DNA from 2 places in the Paenibacillus sp. IHB B 3415 genome. Region 1 is predicted to be linked to the other one. Evidence: riboswitches for the same ligand, from Rfam matches in the RefSeq annotation. Region 1 holds a riboswitch; the other holds the start of a gene.
The links. Region 1 has a riboswitch for cyclic di-GMP ahead of QW71_RS18575 (thiamine pyrophosphate-binding protein). Riboswitches for the same ligand answer to the same signal wherever they lie in the genome.
Positions count from the first base shown of each region.

Region 2: linked by a shared signal. The riboswitch ahead of QW71_RS38995 (anti-repressor SinI family protein) and the one ahead of QW71_RS18575 (thiamine pyrophosphate-binding protein) in region 1 are both predicted to bind cyclic di-GMP.

Region 1 covers NZ_JUEI01000041.1:55,464-59,367, forward strand. Annotated here, with positions in the region: gene QW71_RS18565 (hypothetical protein) at 1-123, opposite strand, end outside; gene QW71_RS18570 (carboxymuconolactone decarboxylase family protein) at 324-686, opposite strand; gene QW71_RS18575 (thiamine pyrophosphate-binding protein) at 738-2,351, opposite strand; cyclic di-GMP riboswitch class I at 2,500-2,596, opposite strand; gene QW71_RS18580 (methyl-accepting chemotaxis protein) at 3,101-3,904, opposite strand, start outside.
Region 2 covers NZ_JUEI01000027.1:70,836-74,739, reverse strand. Annotated here, with positions in the region: gene QW71_RS14825 (TasA family protein) at 1-570, shown strand, start outside; gene QW71_RS14820 (helix-turn-helix domain-containing protein) at 743-1,075, shown strand; gene QW71_RS38995 (anti-repressor SinI family protein) at 1,194-1,343, opposite strand; cyclic di-GMP riboswitch class I at 1,372-1,456, opposite strand; gene QW71_RS14815 (2-oxoglutarate dehydrogenase E1 component) at 1,975-3,904, shown strand, end outside.

The sequences.
Region 1 (3,904 bases):
CGGATTGATGGTCTGCTGATAGGCTTGTATCGATTTAAGACCGTCCTCGTTCGAGAAGGTTCCTTCCAGATCGATGTTAATTACTTTCTTCGCAGTGTCCGTCTTCAAAATAAATTGTCCCATGTTCATCTCTCCCATAATTTTAATTGCATGATTATTCAGAGTGACCTGATGATTCATCATGTTAATATCCCGAAAAACTACGTTCCTACGACTAAATTCGACAAAGTAAACTTGGTTTTGGGATATTTTGCCTTCATTATAACCAGAACTTTCTTAAATACGCAATACAAAAGTCGAATGATGTAATATTATGCTATTAATTAACGAATTTCTTCCAGCGTCTCCAGCAGAACATTGAACGCCGAGATTACTCTGGGTGCGCCGATACAAGGTGTCAGGTGTAGCAGGATACCTTTGATTTGATCTACGGTCATCCCCACGCGGAGCGCCATTACATAGTGAACACCCAACTGCTCAAATTGTCCCATGGTGATCAAAGAAGAGATGACAGCAATTTCTTTCCAGTCAGAACCGATGGTGGTCCGCTGAAAAATATCACCGTATGCATTGCCCATGATATACTCGGCTAATTCGGGAAAATGCTCTTTAATAGGAGCTAGGGCTTTGGCCCCATAGTCCCCGGAAAGATTGGTGAAATGATCCAGTCCGCTGTCTACGTTCATATTCACTTGTTTGCCTCCTGATAGTAAGTTAGAGAATCTGTAAGATACAGCCTAGTTGAGATCCAGTGTACGGTGGGCCGTAGGAGGCACTTCGTCACGGTCGGTCAACAGCTCAATAACGGCTACGCGGTTAAGTTCAACTGCTTGGCTGATTGCAGACGCAAACTCCTCTTGCGTCTCCGCGCGGAAGCCGGTGGCTCCCAGGGACTCAGCAAACTTCACTGCATCCAGAGGGACTTCGAAAAGCGTTCCATCGATACGGCCGGTTGTTTTTTCCATACCCTTAAGTGCCATATCCAGCTGCATATTGTTCACAACAATGAAAATAACCGGGATATTCTTGCAAACCGCTGTGTTAATTTCAGTTCCGAGCATCATGAAACAGCCGTCACCGGTAATGCAGAAGACCGTCTCTTCCGGCGAAGCAGCCTTGGCACCGATGGCCATGCCGATTGAATTCCCCATGCAGGCGAAGTAGGCATCAAATACAAAGCTCCCCGGTTTCTTCACGTTGAACCATTTGACCGCATTGAAGCCGTGGCTGCCGTCATCAACAAACACGCTGCTGTTGTATGGAATCAAATCGCTCATCGTGCTCATTACCGAAGCCAGCGAGAGCTTGGACAGCACAGGCAGTTCTTCAGTATAGTGATTGGAGATCTCTATTTCACGTCTGGTTATGGTGGACGGATCAATCTTGCTGAGATACAGCTCCAAGTTGTCACGCAAATCGCCGCCGACGGAAAGGGTACGGGAAGTCAATATTTTACCGACAAAGGTTGGATCCACATCAAACTGGATCAGCTGTTCCGGATGATTCTCCCTCTTAAGATTGCATATGGTCATATCGCTCAGACGCGAACCAAGCACGATAAACAGATCACTGTTGTTCAACATCTCATCCCCGTGCGTACATCCGCCAACGCCCACAGGACCGTGATAGAGCGGGTGATCCGCAGCAATGGCTCCTTTACCACCGGGAGAGGTTACTACAGGTATGTTGAAGGTCTCGGCCAATTGAACCAGTTCCTTGTGCGCACCGGAGCGGTTAACCCCTTTACCCGCAATGATCAGAGGTCTGCTGGAAGCATTGATCGCTGAAATGACCCGTTCGTAGTTGGCGTAGCTGACGAGCCTTTCCCGCTGCGGAAGGACAATCCGGCATTCTTCAAGGCGCTCGGTCTGAACATCAAACGGAATACATAAATGAACAGGTCCTTTCTTGTCACCAAGGGCGATAGACAGGGCATGATTGAAAATCGTACCGAAATGGTCGCCGCGTTCAACTAGCTTGCTGAAAAGAGTGGCCGGTCTGAACATGTCCGCCAAATCGGCGAGATAGGATGTGGAATCCTGACACTGGGGAATCCCCAGCTCTTTAATGGATTGATGACCGGTAATGAAGAGCACCGGGAGATTGTTGGCTTTGGCGTGTGCTGCTGCGGTTAGCAGGTTCGTTCCGCCTGGACCGGAGGTGCCGAAGGCTACCCCGAGACTGCCTGTTTTCAGTGCATAGCCGCCTGCTGCGAAGCCGGAGCTGGACTCATGCCGGCCGGGAATAAACTCAATGCCACAGTCAACAAGTTTGAGAGCTATAGGACAAATGGACTTGCCAATAATACCAAAAGAATGTGTTACCCCAAGATCGCGTAATGCTTCCGCCATATAATCTGCAACTGTCTTCAGAACATCCACCCCACAAGTTGTTTTTTGATTGTATGCTAGCAATAGAAAACCTGTACTCGAAATAGGAGCACAGGCCTGTTGCACGAATCACTATTACTGAACGCGGATTCCCGGACGTTCATAGTTTTTCAGCAACCTGGCTGTCATGATCTCACCGGATAAGTGAGACTGTAGATCCATGGCTTTGCGTCATTCCCTTTCGGTGAATTTTGCCTCATATGTTGTTATCAATACAGCGAAGGATAATTTTCCTTTACAATATATTCCTCGCTCGCCTTTTGTCAATAAGCCCTTTGCAGCAAAACGCGAAATTTGGCGAATATTCAGATGTAATAGGAGATGAAATATTAGATATTCAAACTTTTGAAAATGGATGCGTCTGGAAGACCAAAGTCTTATAATGCAAATGCAGAAAAAGAGCAGAATTTAATCAGCATAAGCCATAAGCCTCATAACATTAGAGGAACCTCATGAAACCATTCATATGTATTAGAATTATAGGCTGGGAGAACCCGGGAATAGGTCTTAAGAAATGGGTAATTGAAATTTAAAATAATGTTAGTTTATTAGTAATAAAGAATTAGCAGTAAAGAAGTGCAAAGGCGTTTTTTTAGGGTTATGCACTATTTTAACACTTTGTGAATATTACATTACAATCTTCTTTTTTCATGCCAAAAAGAGACCATTCCCGCAGACTGCTCTGCGGAAAAGGTCTCTTTGGGCTGCTGCTAGAATTTGAAAATATGGATTGTTTTTTGCAGCTGGAAGACAGATTGTGTCATTTTCTCGGTCTCTTCCGCTACGGACTGCAGGGCATGAATTTGTTCGTTCATCGCTGCGGATACCTCCTCGGTACCTGCTGCCGTCTCCTGGGTAATAGCCGAGATATTCTCGATCGCCCCGGAGATCTTGAGCGCACTCTCCAGCATCAGATCACTCTCTGCGGAGAAGGAGGAGATCTGCTCGGTTATGTATTGGACACTATGTACGATCTGCGCGAAAATATGTGCGGTTTCCGTAATCATCTCGTTCTGCACCTGAACAACCTCTTCATTAATAGCGATGTTATCGATAGCCTGCTTGATATCGGCCTCGATGCTGCGGACCAGCCCGAATACTTCCTTGGTGGAGGCGGTTGATTCTTCGGCAAGCTTGCGCACCTCCTGGGCTACAACTGCGAAACCGCGTCCGTGCTCGCCTGCGCGTGCAGCTTCAATCGAGGCGTTAAGCGACAAAAGATTGGTCTGTTCGGCAATTTCCGTGATGGTCTTGGTAATCATGGTAATTCCGCGGGCATTCTGTGAGAGCGCTTCGATCGTATCTGCTACTTTTTGTGTAGCCTGGATATTCTTCCGCATGCCTTCGGCTTGAGTGTCCACGGACTGGCGTCCCTTTTCAACCAGCTCCAGCGTATGGGTAGAGCGTTTATTCATTTCCTTGGTAGAGTTCGTATAATTGGAGACTTTGGTTTCGATATCTTTGATCGATTCCGTCATGTCGGCAATATCCACCGAGATTTCATTCGCACCCAG
Region 2 (3,904 bases), on a different contig from region 1:
GGTCTTGGCGTAGCATCGGCAGCACTGGGATTGTCTTTAATCGGAGGGGGCACCTTCGCTTACTTCAGCTCCACAGCAACCAGCACGGCAACCTTTGCGGCAGGCACGCTGAAGCTCGGCTCTTCCTTTAATACACCTGTTGCCCTGACCAATCTGAAACCGGGTGATTACACCGTACGCACCTTCACCTTGTCCAATGACGGCACCCTGGATATCAAACTCCTAACGCTGGCCACCAGCTACACTATAACTGATGCGAAGGGCGATAATGCCGGCCAGGATCTTGGAGATCACTTCAAAATCAAACTTCTCGACAGCTCTTACACCAGCGGTCCGCTTGCCGGCCATGTGCTGTCCGAGATCTCCCTGAAGGACCTGAAGAACACTTCCAGCTATGATCTCGTAACGGCGGGTGTACTGCCGGGAGGCATCGCCGCTACCCAAACCAAAACCTTCAAGATTGCTTTCGAATTCGTTGACAATACCCAGGATCAGAATATCTTCCAGGGTGACGGCTTGGCGCTGAACTGGACATTCAATGCTACGCAAGGTTTGGGAGAAGCCAAATAAGGCCATTAAACTATATACACAAAACGGCATATCCTCCCTCATCCGGGCTGGATATGCCGTTTTGTCTCTCCCCGCCAGCTTCTGGCAGGAACAAGGGTTTTTGTCCGTTTTGCGAATTTTTGTTATACTGATAACAAAAAGTACGGAGGGCGTTGTAATCGTGTCAGATAACATGGGAAGCCGCATCCATAGGCTCCGTCTGGAGAAGGGTTATTCTTTATCCGAGCTTGCGGATAAGGCTGACGTGGCGAAATCATACTTAAGTAATGTCGAACGGAATATCCAATCCAACCCCTCCATTCAATTTATCGAAAAAATTGCCGATGCACTTCAAGTATCGATTCACGTATTACTGTATGGCGGAATTGCAGAGACTGCAGAACCGGCTCTCGATGGAGAATGGTTCAGGCTGGTACAGGATGCGATGGCCTCTGGTATAAGCAAACGTGAATTCAAGGAATTTCTCGATTATCAGAAATGGCGGCTGGAGCAAAAGGATAACTAAACAGGATGAACCGCAGGGAGGAACAATGTTGCCTGCCCCCTTCCCGGTTAACAGAACAAGGCACAGCGTGTACACCGCTGTGCCCTGTTCTGTATGTATCCGTACAATGCTGAATGCCCTACATCGCCTGGAGTGCTTTTTCAGTAAAAAAACGCCGAATCTCGTCTGCCTGGATGCCAGCCTGCTTAGCAGACATTAGCAAATGCACCCATTCTAAATCCAGATCAACTGCCTGCAGTTCGTCATTCCCCTGGTTGGACTTATCCAAGAAATCTCCTCCTAGAATTTTCGCGTCCCCAGGCAGTCCGGCCATCATAGTATTTCTACTTTAGATCCGAGACTTTGTGCCCCTGTCTTTCGGCAGGTTTACCCTTTACTGGACCCTTTACATGAAAGGATCTGGAAAGAATCGATGAAACCGTTCTCCGCAATAACATTATACAAGATCTTACATGAAAAGTGTGTCGTTTTCTGGAATTTTTTTATGTTAAATCGTGAGGACCCTTAGCTAAAATTGCCAATAGCTTGTATAAATAATTCCAATTCATCTTCAATCGGTCCAAATTAGTTCAAATATACTAAATAGATATTAATCCCGTAATACAATATAGATGTAATTACCCATTTCTATGATTTACAACCACCTAAACCCCTTAATTTTTTATTATTTTTAACGATATTTTATTTCTCCGGCTTCACCCGGAAAATTTATGATTGTTCCGTATGAATCCCCTGCTGAATCATACCGTTTTGCGAACGGATTGCACGAAAGTATGAATTGATTACCCTGCCGGAAAGTAGCACAATAAGATGAGAATGAAACCGCAAACATCGCAGCTCCGCTAAGCGGTGTTCCTAATATACCGCATGTGGAGTTTATCCGTTAGGAGGACCTACTCATGGCCGTCAAAGAGCCCTATAACGAATCTGTCTGGAGCAAGTATTACGGTCCCAATCTGGGCTACATTCAGGAGAAATACGAGCAGTTTGTCAAGGACCCCACTTCCGTAGAGCATCATTACCGCGACCTCTTCACAGTATCCGGCCCGCCTCCCCTGGCTCCGGATGCCGTCAAGACGCCTCCCCCCGCCATCTCAGGAGATACAGAGTGGCTCAAGAAAGCCGTTAAAGCTTCCAAGCTAATGGCTAACATCCGAATATACGGCCATATGGCTGCCGATATCGATCCGCTGGAGCGGAGCACCAACCCGATGGCGAAATGGCTGGAGATCGAGACCTATGAGCTGACGCGCGAAGATCTGAATGCCCTGCCGGCTTCACTGATCTGGGAGAATGCCCCTGAGGGCGTGCATACCGCTATGGATGCCGTTCACAGAATGCGCCAGGCCTACACACAGACCATTGCCTATGAATTCGGGCATGTGCATGACGAGCGTGAGCTGCGCTGGCTCAACAGCCAGGCGGAATCCACAACGTCGCCTGCTCCACTGAACCATGCGGAACGCAAAGAGCTGCTGAAACGCCTGATTCAGGTAGAGCAGTTCGAGACCTTCCTGCATAAGACCTTCGTCGGCCAGAAGCGCTTCAGCCTGGAGGGCAATGATGCCCTCGTGCCTATGCTGGATGAAATTGTCCGCGCTGCCGCACATGACGGCGCAGAGCATATCCTGATGGGTATGGCCCACCGCGGAAGACTTAATGTGCTTGCCCACATTCTGGGCAAACCTTATGATATTATTTTCTCGGAATTCCATCATTCGCCGAACAAGGAGCTCTTCCCGTCCGAAGGCTCCATGGGTGTCACCTATGGCTGGAGCGGTGATGTGAAATACCATCTAGGCGCCGACCGCGCCGTCCGCGAAGGCGAAACCGTGCGTACACGCATCACGCTTGCGAACAACCCGAGCCATCTCGAGTTCGTGAATCCGGTCGTTGAAGGCTTCACGCGTGCAGCCCAGGAGGAACGGGGCACCCCAGGCCTGCCTAAGCTGAATACGGACAAAGCCATGGCCGTGCTTATGCATGGCGATGCCGCCTTCCCTGGTGAAGGCATTGTTGCGGAAACACTTAATATCGGCAAATTGCAAGGTTATCAGAATGGCGGCACCGTGCATATTATCGTCAATAACCGGATCGGCTTCACCACCGAAAGTGAAGATTCCCGCTCCACGCATTATGCCAGTGATCTGGCGAAGGGCTATGAGATCCCGGTAGTGCATGTCAATGCCGATGACCCCGAAGCCTGTATTGCTGCCGTCCGTATGGCCAGCGCTTACCGCCATTTGTTCAAGAAGGATTTCCTGATTGATCTGATCGGGTACCGCCGACACGGCCATAATGAGATGGATGATCCGGAAACCACCCAGCCGGTGGTTTATGGCAAGGTCCGCAACCACCCTACCGTCTACCGTGTTTATGCGGAACGCCTGCAGCGCGAGAAGGTCGTTACCGCCGATGAGGTGAAGAGCATGATTGCCGAGGCCGAGAATGTGCTGCAGCAGGCCTTCGAGCAGATGAAGGAAGGGAAACAGAAGAACGCCGAGTCCAAGACTTCGGTCGTCCTGGATACGGGAACACCGGTGCACCGCCCCACAGCGGTTCCGCTGGCCAGCCTCCAGGAGATTAACCGTGAGCTGCTGAGCGTACCGGCCGGCTTCACAGTCTATCCGAAGCTGGAGCGGATTCTGCAGCGGCGCAAGGATGCGCTCAATGACGGCGAGCGGGTAGACTGGGCGCTGGCTGAAACCCTGGCCTTCGCTACCATTCTGAAGGACGGCACGCCGATCCGCCTCAGCGGACAGGATTCACAGCGCGGCACCTTCGCTCACCGTCACCTTGTCCTGCATGACAGTGAGAGCGGGGAGCTCT